DNA from 2 places in the Streptomyces sp. NBC_00386 genome. Region 1 is predicted to be linked to the other one. Evidence: riboswitches for the same ligand, from Rfam matches in the RefSeq annotation. Region 1 holds a riboswitch; the other holds the start of a gene.
What was found. A riboswitch is a leader RNA that binds a small molecule or an ion and turns the genes downstream of it on or off. The one in region 1 is predicted to bind ZMP and ZTP.

Region 1 (9,574 bases):
TCGTACGCGTCGGGGCCGGGGTACGGCACTGGAAGCCGGGCGACCACGTCGTCGTCAGCTGCGTCCAGGTCGACGAGCAGGAACCGGCGACACACGCCGACGCCATGCTCGGGGCGGGGCAGAAGATCTGGGGCTACGAGACGAACTTCGGCGGCCTCGCCCACTACTCGGTGGTCCGCGCCAGCCAGCTCCTGCCCAAGCCGGCACACCTGACCTGGGAGGAGTCGGCGGGCGTCCTGCTGACCGCGGCGACCTCCTACCGGATGCTGGTCGGCGACAACGGCGCACGGATCAAACAGGGCGACATCGTCCTCGTCTGGGGCGCCACCGGCGGTCTCGGCGCGTTCGCGGTGCAGATGGTCAAGAACGCCGGCGGTATCGCCATCGGCGTCGTCGGCTCCGAACAAAAAGCCGAGGTGCTGCGCCGCCTGGGCTGCGACGTGGTGATCAACCGCAACGACATCGGCATGGGCGGCGACGACGCGCTCACCCCCGAGCGGACCATCGAGCTGGGCAAACGCCTCGGACGGGAGATCCGCCGGCAGGTCGGCGAGGACCCGCACGTCGTGTTCGACCACGTCGGAAGGGCGACGTTCGGGATCTCGGTGTTCGTCGTGCGCAAGGGCGGAACCGTCGTCACCTGCGGCTCCAGCACCGGCTACGACCACCACTTCGACAACCGCTACCTCTGGATGAACCTCAAGAAGATCGTGGGCAGTCACGCCGCGAACCTCCAGGAGCAGGCGGAGTGCAACCGGCTCTTCCAGCTCGGGCACCTCTCACCCGTCCTGTCCGAGGTCTTCCCACTGGCGGACGTCGGCGAGGCCGCCCGGCTGGTCCAGAACAACCGGCACACCGGAAAGGTCGGCGTCCTGTGCCTCGCCCCGGAGGAAGGGCTCGGCGTCACCGACCCCGCACTGCGCGAGAAGATCGGCACCCAGCGCCTCAACCCGCTGCGCCGCCCCGGCGCGCCCGATCCCCAAGAGGCGTCCTGACATGGGCATCGGCATACTCTCCACCGGCTCCTACCTGCCCAAGCACGAGGTCGGCAACGAAGAGGTCGCCGAGCGCGTCGGCGTCAGCGCGGAGTGGATCGAGCGCAAGACGCAGATCAAGTCCCGGCGCTACGCCGCCGAACACGAGGCGACCTCCGACCTGGCGGTCAAGGCCGCCGGACGCGCGCTGGAGCAGGCCGGGCTGGGCCCGGAGCAGATCGACCACATCATCGTCTCCACCTCCACCGGCGACTTCCCGCAGCCGCCCACCTCCTACCTGGTGCAGCACGGCCTGGGCGCCTACGGCGCGGCCTGCCTCGACATCAACGTCGTGTGCAGCGGCTTCGTCTACGCCCTGGCGCTGGCCCACAGCCTGGTGACCGTGAACCCGGCCGCCCGGGTACTGGTGATCGGCGCGGACGTCTACTCCCGGATCCTGGACTTCACCGACCGCCGCACGGCCATCCTGTTCGCCGACGGCGCCGGCGCCGCGGTCGTCGGCGCGGTCCCCGACCCGTACGGGATCATCGCCACCGATCTGTCCAGCCGCGGCGACGCCCACCATCTGATCCGCGTCGAGGCCGGCGGCAGCCGCAGACCGGCGTCCGCAGCGACCGTCGCCGAGGGCGGCCACTACTTCAAGATGGACGGCCGCGGGGTACGGGACTTCGTCGCCGAACACGTCCCGCCCGCCCTCCTCGCCCTCACCCGCAGGGCCGGCGTCGACATCGGCGCGGTCGACCACTTCGTACCGCACCAGGCCAACGGCGTGATGCTCGGCGAGGTCGTCGAGCGCACCGGACTGGGCGCCGCACAGACCCACCGCACGCTGATCCGGTACGGCAACGTCGGCAGCGCCTCCGTCCCCGTCGCCCTCGACGAGGCGAGCCGCACCGGCGCGCTCAAGCAGGGGGACCTGGTCCTGCTCGCCGGATTCGGCGGCGGCATGTCGATCGGAGCGACACTTCTGAACTGGGGGACCCCCGCATGACCACGTCCACACACAGCGCCACCACCGCCATCGAGCGGGTGGGTGTCGCCGGCAGCGGCATCATGGGCACCGGCATCGCCGAACTGTGCGCCAAGAACGGCCTGAACGTGAAAGTCGCGGTGTTCTCCGAGGCATCCCTGCAGACGGCGCCGCAGCGGCTGGCCGCATCACTGGAGCGCGGCGTGGCCAAGGGCAAACTGACCGCGCGGGAACGCGACGCGGCCCTGGGCCGGGTGTCCTTCACCCGCGACCTCGCCGACCTCGCGGACCGCCAGCTGGTCATCGAGGCGGTCAAGGAGGACGAGCAGGTCAAACGGGACCTGTTCGCCACCCTCGACAAGACCGTCGAGGACCCGGACGCCATCCTGGCGACCAACACCTCCTCCCTCCCCGTCGTCCGGCTCGCCGCCGCGACCCGCCGCCCCGGCCAGGTCCTGGGCATCCACTTCTTCAACCCGGTGCCCGCACTGCCCCTCGTCGAGCTCGTCCCCTCCGTCCTGACGCACCAGACGGTCAGCGAACGCGCCCTGGCCTTCGTCCGCGACACCCTCGGCAAGAAACCGATCGCCTCCCCGGACCGGGCGGGCTTCCTCGTCAACGCCCTGCTGTTCCCCTACCTGCTGTCCGCGATCCGCATGGTCGAGTCGGGACTGGCGAGCGCCGAGGTCGTCGACCAGGGCATGGTCCAGGGCTGCGCGCATCCGATGGGCCCGCTGCGCCTGGCCGACCTCATCGGCCTGGACACCACCGTCTCCATCGCCCAGGCCATGTACGAGGAGTTCAAGGAGCCCCTGTACGCGCCGCCGCCGCTGCTGCTGCGCATGGTCGAGGGCGGCCTGCTGGGCAAGAAGTCCGGCCAGGGCTTTCACACTTATGCCTGAGCGGGCCTCTTCGATCTTCCGTTCATGACCGGCGGACAGGCCCTAGAGTGGTGCGCGGGCCGTGACTGGCGCTGAGGTGGAGCACCACCGGGGAGCGGTCTGACGAATCGGTCGATGCCGTGCGCCTGGGCGAGTGGTCAGCGACGCCTGGAGGCGACCATGTCCCAGACCCAGACAGCCCGACTCATGGACGGCACCGGCCTTGCCCGGCGCATCGTCGAGGAGACATCGGGCAGGGCGGCAGAGCTTGCGCGGCGCGTGGGCGTGACGCCCTGCCTGGCAACGGTGCTGGTGGGTGAGGATCCGGCTTCGGTGACGTACGTCCGCATGAAGCGGGCCCGCTGCGCGAAGGCGGGTATCGAGTCCCGGCTCGTCGCTCTGCCGGCCACCACGACGACCGCCGAGCTGGTGGAGACCCTCCGCTCCCTCTCGCAGGACACCGGCGTGCACGGCATCCTGCTGCAGCACCCTGTGGGCCCGCACATCGACGAGCGGGCGGCGTTCGAGGCCATCGCGCCGCAGAAGGACGTCGACGGGGTCACGATGAGCTCGTTCGGGGCGATGAGCTTCGGACTGCCTGGTTTCGCATCGTGCACCCCGGGCGGGATCATGCGGCTCCTGGACGAGTACGACGTCGAGCTCGCGGGCCGGCATGCCGTTGTCGTGGGCCGCAGCGCGATCCTCGGCAAGCCCGTCGGAATGCTCCTGCTCGCCCGGGACGCCACCGTCACCTACTGCCACTCCCGTACGACCGATCTGGCCGCGGCCGTGCGGGAAGCGGACGTTGTCGTGGCGGCCGTGGGACGGCCCCGGCTCATCCGCGGCGAGGACGTCAAGCCGGGGGCCGTCGTGATCGACGCCGGATACAACCCCGGCAACGTCGGTGACGTCGACTTCGACACGGCCCGCACGCGTGCCCGCCTGATCACGCCGGTTCCCGGTGGGGTCGGGCCCATGACCATCGCCGTCCTGCTGGCGCAGACGGTCGACGCGGCATCCGACCAGCTCACCCGCTGAGCGCGCCACGGCCAGGAGGCGAAGCGCGGATCGACCCGCGCTCCGCCTCCTGGCCGTGGCACCCGTGCGATGCCGCCCCTTCAGGAAGCGGCGGCCCGCGTGAGAAGGCCCTCGGTGACGGCGGCGGCGACCTGGCCGAGCTGGTCGAAGAGGTAGAAGTGCCCGCCGGGGAACACCTCCACCGTGAAGTCGCCGGTGGTGTGCTCCCGCCAGGTGTGGGCGTCCTCGACCGTCGCGATCGGGTCGCTGTCCCCGATCAGGGCGGTCACCGGGGCCGTGAGCGGCCCGCCGACGGGCCCGCGATAGGTGCCCAGGACGCGGTAGTCGGCCCGCAGCGCCGGCAGCACCAGCTCCAGGATGTCGGGGTCCTCCAGCATCGACTGGTCGGTGCCGCCCAGCCGGCGCACCTCGGCCAGCATGTCGGCGTCGTCGTAGAGGTCGTAGGCACTGTCGCGCAGGTCGGGACCGCCCCGGCCGGAGAAGAACACCCGCTGCGGGGCGGGCAGTTGACGCCGGGCCAGCAGCCGGGCCGTCTCGAACGCCACCAGCGCTCCCATGCTGTGCCCGAACAGGGCGTACGGCCGCCCGTCCGAGACCAGTTCACGGGCCAGCTCCTCCGTCACCGCCTCCGCGAGCGGCGCGAGAGCCGTGAACGGCTCCTCGCGGTAGCGGTCCTGGCGGCCCGGGTACTGCACGGACACCACGTCGACGTCCGGGTGCAGCGTGCGCGCCAGGTCCTTGAACGCCGTCGCGGAGCCCCCCGCGTGCGGGAAGCACACGAGCCGCGGTCCCTTTGAGGCAGTCGTGGTGAAGCGTCGCAACCACGTGCTGTTCACTGTCGGTGTGTTCCCTTCGTAGGGTCGTCACGGCCGGGCCCCGCCGGTGGGCGGACCGGCCGGCCGTTCGTTTCGGGCACGGGCCGCTCAGCCCTGAAGGGCCGGGCCGAACCAGGCTTCGAGGGCGGCCCGCAGCGCGGCGGCATCGGGCGGGGTGCCGGCCGCCACCGCCCAGGCGACATGGCCGTCGGGGCGGACAAGGAGCGCGTCCGGTGCGGGGATCTCGCCGAGGGCCGGGACGATCCAGTGCTCGTCCTCGCTGCGCGCCTCGACCACGTCCACGCGGTCGGCCCAGCCCCGGGCGGCCGCGGCCGCCCCGGGGCTGCCGGCCAGGTCGAGCAGGACCGGGCGGGCGGCGTGCAGCAGCTCGTGGACCCGGGTGGCGCCGTCGGACGCCTTCAGATCGGCGTCCGGGACCCGGCGCCCCACCAGCGGGTGGTCGCCGTCGACGGGATAGCGGATGTCCAGCGCCGTCAGCAGATGACGCAGGTACTGGTTGACCTCGTCGAAGACCATCAGGGAGCCGAACACCTCACGCAACGCGTCCGTCTGCGGTCCGGGGCGCACCAGCGCCGACTGCGCCCGGGTGTTGTGCAGCACCCGCTCCCCGACCGGGTGCCGCTCGGCGTGGTAGGTGTCCAGCAGGCTCTCCGGCGCCCGGCCGCGCACCACCGCGGCGAGCTTCCAGCCGAGGTTGACCGCGTCCTGCACGCCCATGTTCAGCCCCTGCCCGCCGGCCGGGAAGTGGATGTGCGCCGCGTCGCCCGCGAGCAGCACCCGCCCCGTGCGGTACCGGTCGGCCTGCCGCGCCGCGTCGTTGAACCGGGAGACCCACCGGGGGTTGCGCATGCCGAAGTCGGTGCCCGCCACCCTGACCAGGGACTCCCGCAGCCGCTCGAACGTCACCTCCTCGTCGCGGTCCGCGCCCCGGTCGAACTCCGAGGTGATCACCCGGTGCCAGCCCGGCTCGAACGCGATCGCCGAGTAGTCGCCGCCCGCGGTGCGCCGCACCCAGACGTAGTCCTCGCCCAGACCGGGCAGCTCGACGTCGCCGATCAGCGCCGTCATCGTCGCCTCGGTGCCGGGGAAGCCGATGCCCGCCAGCCTGCGCACCGTGCTGCGCCCGCCGTCGCAGCCCACCAGGTAGCGGGCGCGCAGCGTCACGGGCACATCCCGCTCCCCGCCGACCTCGACGCTCACACCGCCCTCGTCCTGGCGAAGCCCGCTCACCTCGCATCCGCGGCGCACCCGCACACCGAGCTGCACGGCCCACTCCTCCAGGAGCCGCTCGATGGCGGACTGCAGGATCATCAGCGGGTAGGGGTGGCGCGACTCCGACTCGTCGAAGTCGAGGTAGAGGCCGGAGAAGTGGCCCACCGGCTGCAGCTGTCCCTCCGCCAGGAAGCGTTCCAGGACGCCGCGCTGGTCGAGGATCTCCAGGGTGCGGGAGTGGATCCCGCCGGCCCGTGACTCGCCCGAGCGCTGCGCGAGCCGCTCGACCACGATCACGTCGGCGCCCGCCAGCCGCAGTTCGCAGGCGAGCATCAGGCCCGTGGGCCCGGCGCCCGCGATCACCACATCCGTGTCCGTGCCGGTGTGTCCCACGTGTGCCCCCTCTTTCCGCTGCGCCTGTCACGGCATTGGATGACCTCCACGCTCACGCACGCGACGCAGCGGTTCAAGACAACCCGGCGCCGGCAGGCGGCTGTTCGCGGGCGGGCTTGCCACGTCCCGCCGGCCGGCCCTCGTGTCCCGCCGGCGGGACACGAGACGGTGCGCGAAGACGGCAGGCTCCGCCGGAGCGTTCTCCGGCGGAGCCAGGTGGTGAAGCGGCGGAGCCAGGGGTGAAGCGGGGGAGCGGTGCCGAAGGCGTACCGGTACCGGGCCGGTGTGTCAGGCGGCGTCCAGAGCGGCGGTGATCTTGCCGGCGGTCGCGGTGAGGGTGGGGCCGGGCTCGCCCTTGGAGGTGCGGGCGGACGCTTCGACGGCGACGAGGACGGTGCTGCGGAAGTTGTCGGCCTCCTCGGGGGCCTGCTTCTTCAGCAGCTGCACGGCGGCGGTCAGGGCGGGCAGGACGCGGTCGGCGATCTCGGCCGCGGACTTGCCGCTCAGGTCCCCGACCGGGGACTTCTCCGCCAGCACGTGGCCGACCAGACCGGTGCCGGTGGTCAGGGCGATGCTGCCCTGGGTGGCCACCTTGTGCGGGGAGTCGGCGCCGGCGGCCGCGGCCATCAGCGTCACGGCGCCGTAGGCGGCGGTGCGCAGGGTCAGCTTGTCCTGGTCGCTGAGGGTGACGGACATGGTGGGGGGCTCCTTCGTGTCGTACGCCGTGCCCGGCGTCGCTCCGTTTCCGTGGCTCCACTGTGGCACATGTATGGCATCACTGTGAGCCATTAATGGCGCCGATATGCGCCATGAGATGACCTGCGCTCATGAAGCCACAGCTCACACGGCATGACCGCGCATGACCGCAGACGCCAAGACGACCGAATCCCGACGACGCCACCGCCGGAACCGAGCGCTTCGGCCACACCGACCGCTTCGGCCGCACCGGCCTCTTCCGGCGGCGGACGGGCAGGAAGCCCGCCGGCGTCCTCGGGGGATGGTGGGGACACCGGCGGGCCCTTCGGTGCTCCAAGAAGGCTCTTGACCGTCCGCATCGGAGCTCACGACCTTGAGCGTCGCACGCCGCACTCGACACGGCCTCGAGCGCCGCTGGAGCGCCCGGCGTGTCCGTAGCGATCGTCGTCCGGCGCTCCAACCGGCTTCAAGTGATCTGACGGACGCTGGCGTTCGGCCCATCAGACGGATGGCTGATCACGACGGCCGGAAGGAATTCGATGACCGCCCTGGACGGCACACCGGTCGGGCTGCGGCGCGGCACGGTCGCCGAACTCGAGGCCGTACGCGCCGACATGCGCCGAGGACCCAGCGACAAAGCCACCGAGACACAGCACGCCAAGGGCAAGCTCACCGCCCGCGAGCGCCTCCAACTCCTCTTCGACGACGGCCGGTTCACCGAAGTCGAAGGACTGCGCAGACACCGGGCCGGCGGCTTCGGCCTGGAGGACAAGCGCCCCTGGACCGACGGCGTCGTCACCGCCTGGGGCCGGGTCTTCGGCCGGGTCGTCTTCGCCTACGCCCACGACTTCCGCATCTTCGGAGGCTCCCTCGGCGAGGCCCACGCCGAGAAGATCCACAAGATCATGGACATGGCCGCCACCGCGGGCGCCCCGATCGTGGGACTGTGCGACGGCGCCGGAGCACGCATCCAGGAAGGGGTGACCGCGCTCGCCGGCTACGGCGGCATCTTCCAGCGCAACGTCCGCAACTCCGGTGTCATCCCGCAGATCAGCGTGATGATGGGCCCCTGCGCGGGCGGCGCGGCCTACTCCCCGGCCCTGACCGACTTCGTGTTCATGGTGCGCGGCACCTCGCAGATGTTCATCACCGGACCCGACGTCGTACAGACCGTCACCGGCGAACGGATCAGCCACGACGAACTCGGCGGCGCCGACGCCCACACCACCCTCTCCGGAGTCGCCCACTTCGCCTACGACGACGAGGAGAGCTGCCTCGCCGACGTCCGCTACCTGCTCTCCTTCCTGCCCGCCAACAACCGTGAACAGCCACCGTCCGAGCCCGGCGCCGACCGGCCCGACCGGCTCACCCCCGCCCTGCGCGACCTGGTGCCCTCCGACGAGAAACGCGCCTACGACATGCGCGAGGTCATCGAGGAGTTCGTCGACGACGGCGACTTCTTCGAGGTGCACGAGGCATGGGCACCCAACGTCGTGTGCGCCCTGGCCCGGCTGGACGGCCAAGTCGCCGGCATCGTCGCCAACCAGCCCGCGGCCCTCGCCGGAGTCCTCGACATCAAGGGCAGCGAGAAAGCGGCCCGCTTCGTGCAGATGTGCGACTCCTTCAACATCCCGCTCGTGACGCTGGTCGACGTGCCCGGCTTCCTGCCCGGCGTCGGCCAGGAACACGGCGGCATCATCCGGCACGGCGCGAAACTCCTCTACGCCTACTGCAACGCGACCGTCCCCCGCGTCCAGGTGATCCTGCGCAAGGCCTACGGCGGCGCCTACATCGTCATGGACTCCCGCTCCATCGGCTCGGACCTCTCACTGGCGTGGCCCGGCAACGAGATCGCGGTGATGGGCGCGGAGGGCGCCGCCAACATCGTCTTCCGGCGCGAGATCGCTGCCGCGGACGACCCCGAGGCCGCCCGCGGACAGCACATCAAGGAGTACCGGGAACAGCTCATGCACCCCTACTACGCCGCCGAACGCGGCCTGGTTGACGATGTCATCGACCCCGCGGAGACCCGCGCCAGACTCATCGACGCACTCGCCGTGCTGCGCACCAAGTACGTGGCACAGCCCTCCCGCAAACACGGCAACCAGCCCCAATGACACACCGGGCCGGCCGGCCCGCCTCGTCACCCTTCAGTCAGGCGGCCCCTGCCGAAGTCCCTGCCGAAGCCCACGGCGCAGCAGCCGCAGCCGATGCCGGGAACAGCGCCGCACCAGCTCGGCGATCGCAACGCAGGCCCCGGCTTTCCCGCCCGCGACGGACGCGACGACGGACACGACGAGGGACGCGACGACGGGCTCCGGGGCGACGGCACGAGGGGACATGACTCTCCGGACGGTTGCCGCCCGCCGCCTCAGGGGCGGGCGGCACCACGGGTGTCGGGGGCCACGATGGACGGCCGTGAACGAGAAACGCTCGAAGAGCGGCAGAGAAGCCTTGACCCCGACGCGCACCGCCCTCCTGCCGGCCCGCCTCTGTGCCCATCCTCGACCGGGAAGCGAGCGCGAGGGGCCATAGATGGACGGTGCAGCCGGT
Region 2 (9,574 bases), 9.8 Mb from region 1:
CGAAGGAGCCCCCCACCATGTCCGTCACCCTCAGCGACCAGGACAAGCTGACCCTGCGCACCGCCGCCTACGGCGCCGTGACGCTGATGGCCGCGGCCGCCGGCGCCGACTCCCCGCACAAGGTGGCCACCCAGGGCAGCATCGCCCTGACCACCGGCACCGGTCTGGTCGGCCACGTGCTGGCGGAGAAGTCCCCGGTCGGGGACCTGAGCGGCAAGTCCGCGGCCGAGATCGCCGACCGCGTCCTGCCCGCCCTGACCGCCGCCGTGCAGCTGCTGAAGAAGCAGGCCCCCGAGGAGGCCGACAACTTCCGCAGCACCGTCCTCGTCGCCGTCGAAGCGTCCGCCCGCACCTCCAAGGGCGAGCCCGGCCCCACCCTCACCGCGACCGCCGGCAAGATCACCGCCGCTCTGGACGCCGCCTGACACACCGGCCCGGTACCGGTACGCCTTCGGCACCGCTCCCCCGCTTCACCCCTGGCTCCGCCGCTTCACCACCTGGCTCCGCCGGAGAACGCTCCGGCGGAGCCTGCCGTCTTCGCGCACCGTCTCGTGTCCCGCCGGCGGGACACGAGGGCCGGCCGGCGGGACGTGGCAAGCCCGCCCGCGAACAGCCGCCTGCCGGCGCCGGGTTGTCTTGAACCGCTGCGTCGCGTGCGTGAGCGTGGAGGTCATCCAATGCCGTGACAGGCGCAGCGGAAAGAGGGGGCACACGTGGGACACACCGGCACGGACACGGATGTGGTGATCGCGGGCGCCGGGCCCACGGGCCTGATGCTCGCCTGCGAACTGCGGCTGGCGGGCGCCGACGTGATCGTGGTCGAGCGGCTCGCGCAGCGCTCGGGCGAGTCACGGGCCGGCGGGATCCACTCCCGCACCCTGGAGATCCTCGACCAGCGCGGCGTCCTGGAACGCTTCCTGGCGGAGGGACAGCTGCAGCCGGTGGGCCACTTCTCCGGCCTCTACCTCGACTTCGACGAGTCGGAGTCGCGCCACCCCTACCCGCTGATGATCCTGCAGTCCGCCATCGAGCGGCTCCTGGAGGAGTGGGCCGTGCAGCTCGGTGTGCGGGTGCGCCGCGGATGCGAGGTGAGCGGGCTTCGCCAGGACGAGGGCGGTGTGAGCGTCGAGGTCGGCGGGGAGCGGGATGTGCCCGTGACGCTGCGCGCCCGCTACCTGGTGGGCTGCGACGGCGGGCGCAGCACGGTGCGCAGGCTGGCGGGCATCGGCTTCCCCGGCACCGAGGCGACGATGACGGCGCTGATCGGCGACGTCGAGCTGCCCGGTCTGGGCGAGGACTACGTCTGGGTGCGGCGCACCGCGGGCGGCGACTACTCGGCGATCGCGTTCGAGCCGGGCTGGCACCGGGTGATCACCTCGGAGTTCGACCGGGGCGCGGACCGCGACGAGGAGGTGACGTTCGAGCGGCTGCGGGAGTCCCTGGTCAGGGTGGCGGGCACCGACTTCGGCATGCGCAACCCCCGGTGGGTCTCCCGGTTCAACGACGCGGCGCGGCAGGCCGACCGGTACCGCACGGGGCGGGTGCTGCTCGCGGGCGACGCGGCGCACATCCACTTCCCGGCCGGCGGGCAGGGGCTGAACATGGGCGTGCAGGACGCGGTCAACCTCGGCTGGAAGCTCGCCGCGGTGGTGCGCGGCCGGGCGCCGGAGAGCCTGCTGGACACCTACCACGCCGAGCGGCACCCGGTCGGGGAGCGGGTGCTGCACAACACCCGGGCGCAGTCGGCGCTGGTGCGCCCCGGACCGCAGACGGACGCGTTGCGTGAGGTGTTCGGCTCCCTGATGGTCTTCGACGAGGTCAACCAGTACCTGCGTCATCTGCTGACGGCGCTGGACATCCGCTATCCCGTCGACGGCGACCACCCGCTGGTGGGGCGCCGGGTCCCGGACGCCGATCTGAAGGCGTCCGACGGCGCCACCCGGGTCCACGAGCTGCTGCACGCCGCCCGCCCGGTCCTGCTCGACCTGGCCGGCAGCCCCGGGGCGGCCGCGGCCGCCCGGGGCTGGGCCGACCGCGTGGACGTGGTCGAGGCGCGCAGCGAGGACGAGCACTGGATCGTCCCGGCCCTCGGCGAGATCCCCGCACCGGACGCGCTCCTTGTCCGCCCCGACGGCCATGTCGCCTGGGCGGTGGCGGCCGGCACCCCGCCCGATGCCGCCGCGCTGCGGGCCGCCCTCGAAGCCTGGTTCGGCCCGGCCCTTCAGGGCTGAGCGGCCCGTGCCCGAAACGAACGGCCGGCCGGTCCGCCCACCGGCGGGGCCCGGCCGTGACGACCCTACGAAGGGAACACACCGACAGTGAACAGCACGTGGTTGCGACGCTTCACCACGACTGCCTCAAAGGGACCGCGGCTCGTGTGCTTCCCGCACGCGGGGGGCTCCGCGACGGCGTTCAAGGACCTGGCGCGCACGCTGCACCCGGACGTCGACGTGGTGTCCGTGCAGTACCCGGGCCGCCAGGACCGCTACCGCGAGGAGCCGTTCACGGCTCTCGCGCCGCTCGCGGAGGCGGTGACGGAGGAGCTGGCCCGTGAACTGGTCTCGGACGGGCGGCCGTACGCCCTGTTCGGGCACAGCATGGGAGCGCTGGTGGCGTTCGAGACGGCCCGGCTGCTGGCCCGGCGTCAACTGCCCGCCCCGCAGCGGGTGTTCTTCTCCGGCCGGGGCGGTCCCGACCTGCGCGACAGTGCCTACGACCTCTACGACGACGCCGACATGCTGGCCGAGGTGCGCCGGCTGGGCGGCACCGACCAGTCGATGCTGGAGGACCCCGACATCCTGGAGCTGGTGCTGCCGGCGCTGCGGGCCGACTACCGCGTCCTGGGCACCTATCGCGGGCCCGTCGGCGGGCCGCTCACGGCCCCGGTGACCGCCCTGATCGGGGACAGCGACCCGATCGCGACGGTCGAGGACGCCCACACCTGGCGGGAGCACACCACCGGCGACTTCACGGTGGAGGTGTTCCCCGGCGGGCACTTCTACCTCTTCGACCAGCTCGGCCAGGTCGCCGCCGCCGTCACCGAGGGCCTTCTCACGCGGGCCGCCGCTTCCTGAAGGGGCGGCATCGCACGGGTGCCACGGCCAGGAGGCGGAGCGCGGGTCGATCCGCGCTTCGCCTCCTGGCCGTGGCGCGCTCAGCGGGTGAGCTGGTCGGATGCCGCGTCGACCGTCTGCGCCAGCAGGACGGCGATGGTCATGGGCCCGACCCCACCGGGAACCGGCGTGATCAGGCGGGCACGCGTGCGGGCCGTGTCGAAGTCGACGTCACCGACGTTGCCGGGGTTGTATCCGGCGTCGATCACGACGGCCCCCGGCTTGACGTCCTCGCCGCGGATGAGCCGGGGCCGTCCCACGGCCGCCACGACAACGTCCGCTTCCCGCACGGCCGCGGCCAGATCGGTCGTACGGGAGTGGCAGTAGGTGACGGTGGCGTCCCGGGCGAGCAGGAGCATTCCGACGGGCTTGCCGAGGATCGCGCTGCGGCCCACGACAACGGCATGCCGGCCCGCGAGCTCGACGTCGTACTCGTCCAGGAGCCGCATGATCCCGCCCGGGGTGCACGATGCGAAACCAGGCAGTCCGAAGCTCATCGCCCCGAACGAGCTCATCGTGACCCCGTCGACGTCCTTCTGCGGCGCGATGGCCTCGAACGCCGCCCGCTCGTCGATGTGCGGGCCCACAGGGTGCTGCAGCAGGATGCCGTGCACGCCGGTGTCCTGCGAGAGGGAGCGGAGGGTCTCCACCAGCTCGGCGGTCGTCGTGGTGGCCGGCAGAGCGACGAGCCGGGACTCGATACCCGCCTTCGCGCAGCGGGCCCGCTTCATGCGGACGTACGTCACCGAAGCCGGATCCTCACCCACCAGCACCGTTGCCAGGCAGGGCGTCACGCCCACGCGCCGCGCAAGCTCTGCCGCCCTGCCCGATGTCTCCTCGACGATGCGCCGGGCAAGGCCGGTGCCGTCCATGAGTCGGGCTGTCTGGGTCTGGGACATGGTCGCCTCCAGGCGTCGCTGACCACTCGCCCAGGCGCACGGCATCGACCGATTCGTCAGACCGCTCCCCGGTGGTGCTCCACCTCAGCGCCAGTCACGGCCCGCGCACCACTCTAGGGCCTGTCCGCCGGTCATGAACGGAAGATCGAAGAGGCCCGCTCAGGCATAAGTGTGAAAGCCCTGGCCGGACTTCTTGCCCAGCAGGCCGCCCTCGACCATGCGCAGCAGCAGCGGCGGCGGCGCGTACAGGGGCTCCTTGAACTCCTCGTACATGGCCTGGGCGATGGAGACGGTGGTGTCCAGGCCGATGAGGTCGGCCAGGCGCAGCGGGCCCATCGGATGCGCGCAGCCCTGGACCATGCCCTGGTCGACGACCTCGGCGCTCGCCAGTCCCGACTCGACCATGCGGATCGCGGACAGCAGGTAGGGGAACAGCAGGGCGTTGACGAGGAAGCCCGCCCGGTCCGGGGAGGCGATCGGTTTCTTGCCGAGGGTGTCGCGGACGAAGGCCAGGGCGCGTTCGCTGACCGTCTGGTGCGTCAGGACGGAGGGGACGAGCTCGACGAGGGGCAGTGCGGGCACCGGGTTGAAGAAGTGGATGCCCAGGACCTGGCCGGGGCGGCGGGTCGCGGCGGCGAGCCGGACGACGGGGAGGGAGGAGGTGTTGGTCGCCAGGATGGCGTCCGGGTCCTCGACGGTCTTGTCGAGGGTGGCGAACAGGTCCCGTTTGACCTGCTCGTCCTCCTTGACCGCCTCGATGACCAGCTGGCGGTCCGCGAGGTCGGCGAGGTCGCGGGTGAAGGACACCCGGCCCAGGGCCGCGTCGCGTTCCCGCGCGGTCAGTTTGCCCTTGGCCACGCCGCGCTCCAGTGATGCGGCCAGCCGCTGCGGCGCCGTCTGCAGGGATGCCTCGGAGAACACCGCGACTTTCACGTTCAGGCCGTTCTTGGCGCACAGTTCGGCGATGCCGGTGCCCATGATGCCGCTGCCGGCGACACCCACCCGCTCGATGGCGGTGGTGGCGCTGTGTGTGGACGTGGTCATGCGGGGGTCCCCCAGTTCAGAAGTGTCGCTCCGATCGACATGCCGCCGCCGAATCCGGCGAGCAGGACCAGGTCCCCCTGCTTGAGCGCGCCGGTGCGGCTCGCCTCGTCGAGGGCGACGGGGACGGAGGCGCTGCCGACGTTGCCGTACCGGATCAGCGTGCGGTGGGTCTGTGCGGCGCCCAGTCCGGTGCGCTCGACGACCTCGCCGAGCATCACGCCGTTGGCCTGGTGCGGTACGAAGTGGTCGACCGCGCCGATGTCGACGCCGGCCCTGCGGGTGAGGGCGAGGAGGGCGGGCGGGACGTGTTCGGCGACGAAGTCCCGTACCCCGCGGCCGTCCATCTTGAAGTAGTGGCCGCCCTCGGCGACGGTCGCTGCGGACGCCGGTCTGCGGCTGCCGCCGGCCTCGACGCGGATCAGATGGTGGGCGTCGCCGCGGCTGGACAGATCGGTGGCGATGATCCCGTACGGGTCGGGGACCGCGCCGACGACCGCGGCGCCGGCGCCGTCGGCGAACAGGATGGCCGTGCGGCGGTCGGTGAAGTCCAGGATCCGGGAGTAGACGTCCGCGCCGATCACCAGTACCCGGGCGGCCGGGTTCACGGTCACCAGGCTGTGGGCCAGCGCCAGGGCGTAGACGAAGCCGCTGCACACGACGTTGATGTCGAGGCAGGCCGCGCCGTAGGCGCCCAGGCCGTGCTGCACCAGGTAGGAGGTGGGCGGCTGCGGGAAGTCGCCGGTGGAGGTGGAGACGATGATGTGGTCGATCTGCTCCGGGCCCAGCCCGGCCTGCTCCAGCGCGCGTCCGGCGGCCTTGACCGCCAGGTCGGAGGTCGCCTCGTGTTCGGCGGCGTAGCGCCGGGACTTGATCTGCGTCTTGCGCTCGATCCACTCCGCGCTGACGCCGACGCGCTCGGCGACCTCTTCGTTGCCGACCTCGTGCTTGGGCAGGTAGGAGCCGGTGGAGAGTATGCCGATGCCCATGTCAGGACGCCTCTTGGGGATCGGGCGCGCCGGGGCGGCGCAGCGGGTTGAGGCGCTGGGTGCCGATCTTCTCGCGCAGTGCGGGGTCGGTGACGCCGAGCCCTTCCTCCGGGGCGAGGCACAGGACGCCGACCTTTCCGGTGTGCCGGTTGTTCTGGACCAGCCGGGCGGCCTCGCCGACGTCCGCCAGTGGGAAGACCTCGGACAGGACGGGTGAGAGGTGCCCGAGCTGGAAGAGCCGGTTGCACTCCGCCTGCTCCTGGAGGTTCGCGGCGTGACTGCCCACGATCTTCTTGAGGTTCATCCAGAGGTAGCGGTTGTCGAAGTGGTGGTCGTAGCCGGTGCTGGAGCCGCAGGTGACGACGGTTCCGCCCTTGCGCACGACGAACACCGAGATCCCGAACGTCGCCCTTCCGACGTGGTCGAACACGACGTGCGGGTCCTCGCCGACCTGCCGGCGGATCTCCCGTCCGAGGCGTTTGCCCAGCTCGATGGTCCGCTCGGGGGTGAGCGCGTCGTCGCCGCCCATGCCGATGTCGTTGCGGTTGATCACCACGTCGCAGCCCAGGCGGCGCAGCACCTCGGCTTTTTGTTCGGAGCCGACGACGCCGATGGCGATACCGCCGGCGTTCTTGACCATCTGCACCGCGAACGCGCCGAGACCGCCGGTGGCGCCCCAGACGAGGACGATGTCGCCCTGTTTGATCCGTGCGCCGTTGTCGCCGACCAGCATCCGGTAGGAGGTCGCCGCGGTCAGCAGGACGCCCGCCGACTCCTCCCAGGTCAGGTGTGCCGGCTTGGGCAGGAGCTGGCTGGCGCGGACCACCGAGTAGTGGGCGAGGCCGCCGAAGTTCGTCTCGTAGCCCCAGATCTTCTGCCCCGCCCCGAGCATGGCGTCGGCGTGTGTCGCCGGTTCCTGCTCGTCGACCTGGACGCAGCTGACGACGACGTGGTCGCCCGGCTTCCAGTGCCGTACCCCGGCCCCGACGCGTACGACGACGCCGGAGGCGTCCGAGCCGACCTGGTGGTAGGGCAGGTCGTGCCGGGCGGCCCAGCCGCCCTGGCGGGCGCCGCGCTTGAGGAACTCGAACGTGGGGACCGGCTCGAACGTCGCCGACCACACGGTGTTGTAGTTGATGGAGCTCGCCATGACGGCGACGACCACCTCGTCCGGCGCGATGTCCGGCATGGGGACCTGCCCGACGTGCAGCGACTTGCGGACGTCGTTGTCCGCCACGCCGTCGAACATGCCGAGGTCCGCGGCCAGGAGGTGCGCCGCCTCGTAGTGGGAGGGGAGTTCGTGTCGCCCGAGTTCGTCCGGGCCGGCCCCGGACAGCAGGGCCTGTGTCAAAGAATCCATGGCTTCCTTCGCCTTTGCCGTGCCGAACCGCTGCTGACCGGGCCGCGCGGTCTCAGAGGACCGCGCCCTCCTTCGTCCGCCTGCGCAGACTCGGCCTGCTGGACTGGCCGAGGTCCTTCCACATGTCCGACAGGCCGGTGATGGTGCGTGCCGCGAACAGGCGGCGGATGGACACCTCCTGCTTCAGCTCGGCCCGGATCAGGCCGACCAGCCGGATCGCGCGCAGCGAGTTGCCGCCGAGGTCGAAGAAGTCCTCGTCGATGCCGATCCGGTCCACTTCGAGGACCTCGGCGAACGCCTTGGCCAGGATCCGTTCGGTGTCGTTGCGCGGTGCGCGGTAGGTGTCGGGCTCGGTCTCGGGCTCGGGCAGTGCGGCCCGGTCGAGCCTGCCGCCCGCCGTCAGCGGCAGGCGTTCCAGCACGGTGAACAGTGCCGGGACGACGGACTCCGGGAGTCGTCCCGCGGCGAAGCGGCGCAGTTCGTCGCCCGCCGGGACGGCCGATCCGTTTGCCGGGACGACATAGGCCACCAGGCGCTGCTGCCCGGTGCTGTCCTGCTTGACGGCGACGACCGCGCGGGCGAGGGCGGGATGCTCGGCCAGCGCCTCCTCGACCTCGGCCGGCTCGACGCCGAGACCGCGTACGCCGGCCTGGGTGCCCGCGTCGGCCACGTGCTCGATCCGGCCGTCGGCGCCCCAGCGCACCCGGTCGCCGGTGCGGTACATGCGTGCGCCGGCCGGACCGAACGGGCAGGGCACGAAGCGTTCCGCGGTGCGTGCGGTCCGTCCGAGGTATCCGCGTGCCACACCGGACCCGGCCACGTACAGCTCGCCGGTGACGCCGGCGGGGACGGGCGCCAGGCCCGGGCCCAGGACGTAGAGGGCGGTGTTGTCGGCCGGGCGGCCGAGGGTGCCCGCGCGGTGCTGTGGTTCGTGGGCGGTCAGGCGGTCGGCCGCGGCGAACACGGTGGCTTCCGTGGGGCCGTGGCCGGTCACGACGGTCAGGTCGGGGCAGGCCTGGCGGACGCGGCGCAGTGCGGCCGCGGGGACGCGGTCGCCGCCGGTGAACACCTCGCGCAGCCCGGCCAGGGAGGCGGGGTCGTGGGCCGCGATCTGCGCGAACCGGTCGGCGGGCAGCCACACGGCGGGGATGCCGTGGGCCGTGGGCGCCTGGGTGAGTGCGTCGGTGCCGGGTTCCCCGGGGGGAGCGACGATCACGCGGCCGCCGTTCAGCAGGGGTGCCCACAGTTCGAGGGCGAGGGTGTCGGAGGTCGCCGGGGTGTGCCACAGCACGGCGGCGCGGGCGGTGTCGCGCCAGGTGCGGTCCAGGGCGAAGCGCGCCATGTTGCGGTGGGTGATGCCGACCGCGGCGGCGCCGGCCGTGGACGAGGCGGGTGTCACGGCCAGGAGGTTGTCCGGGTGCGGGAGCGGGGCGGCCGGTGCGGCCTCGGTGGTGGCGGTGCCGGTGAGGTCGGTGAGGACGAGCGCGGGGATCCGCAGGCCGGCGGAGAGTGCCTGGGCGGTCGCCGCGTCGGTGAGCAGGGCGTGTGCGGCGGCGTCGCCGGCCACGAGCTTGGCCTGTGCCGCGGGCGGTGCCGGGTCGAGGGGCAGGTAGGCTCCGCCGGCCTTGGCCACGCCGAGCAGGGCGACGGCCAGGTCCACCGACCTCTCCAGTGCCACCGCCACGACCGTGTCGGGGCCGACGCCGTGGCCGCGCAGGGCGTCGGCCAGGCGGCCGGAGCGCTCGTCGAGTTCCCGGTAGGAGAGGGTGAGGTCGCCGCTGATCAGCGCGACGGCGTCGGGGGCCGATGTCACCTGGCGGGCGAACAGCTGAGGAACGGTGAGTGCGGGAAGGGGTGCGTGCGTGTCGTTCGGTGCCGTCAGCACCCGCTCCCGCCCGGCGCCGGTGAGCGCGTCCAGCGCGCCGACGCTCTGTTCCCCGTCGGCCACCACGGCGCGGATGTGGGCGATCAGCTCTTCGCCGATGAAGCGCAGTTCGGCGCGGTGGTAGAGGCGTGCGGGGGCGTCGAGGCGGATGAACAGGTCGCTGTCGGCGCTGCCGTCGGTGTAGACGCCGATCGACAGTTCGTCGAAGGAGCCGGTGGTTCCGCCGAGGTAGCGCGCCAGGTGGTCGCCGAAGCGGAGCTGCTCGACGAACTCGACGACGTTCATGA

Region 2: another riboswitch for ZMP and ZTP. It lies ahead of OG780_RS43740 (bifunctional 5,10-methylenetetrahydrofolate dehydrogenase/5,10-methenyltetrahydrofolate cyclohydrolase); the one in region 1 lies ahead of OG780_RS00715 (bifunctional 5,10-methylenetetrahydrofolate dehydrogenase/5,10-methenyltetrahydrofolate cyclohydrolase).

Annotation. Positions count from the first base shown of each region.
Region 1 is NZ_CP107950.1:169,619-179,192, reverse strand. Features, by position in the region: gene ccrA (crotonyl-CoA carboxylase/reductase) at 1-995, shown strand, start outside; gene OG780_RS00725 (3-oxoacyl-ACP synthase III family protein) at 997-1,986, shown strand; gene OG780_RS00720 (3-hydroxybutyryl-CoA dehydrogenase) at 1,983-2,867, shown strand; ZMP/ZTP riboswitch at 2,919-3,005, shown strand; gene OG780_RS00715 (bifunctional 5,10-methylenetetrahydrofolate dehydrogenase/5,10-methenyltetrahydrofolate cyclohydrolase) at 3,027-3,884, shown strand; gene OG780_RS00710 (thioesterase II family protein) at 3,965-4,663, opposite strand; gene OG780_RS00705 (FAD-dependent monooxygenase) at 4,808-6,325, opposite strand; gene OG780_RS00700 (hypothetical protein) at 6,614-7,021, opposite strand; gene OG780_RS00695 (acyl-CoA carboxylase subunit beta) at 7,561-9,138, shown strand.
Region 2 is NZ_CP107950.1:10,011,620-10,021,193, reverse strand. Features, by position in the region: gene OG780_RS43755 (hypothetical protein) at 18-425, shown strand; gene OG780_RS43750 (FAD-dependent monooxygenase) at 714-2,231, shown strand; gene OG780_RS43745 (thioesterase II family protein) at 2,376-3,074, shown strand; gene OG780_RS43740 (bifunctional 5,10-methylenetetrahydrofolate dehydrogenase/5,10-methenyltetrahydrofolate cyclohydrolase) at 3,155-4,012, opposite strand; ZMP/ZTP riboswitch at 4,034-4,120, opposite strand; gene OG780_RS43735 (3-hydroxybutyryl-CoA dehydrogenase) at 4,172-5,056, opposite strand; gene OG780_RS43730 (3-oxoacyl-ACP synthase III family protein) at 5,053-6,042, opposite strand; gene ccrA (crotonyl-CoA carboxylase/reductase) at 6,044-7,402, opposite strand; gene OG780_RS43720 (non-ribosomal peptide synthetase) at 7,455-9,574, opposite strand, start outside.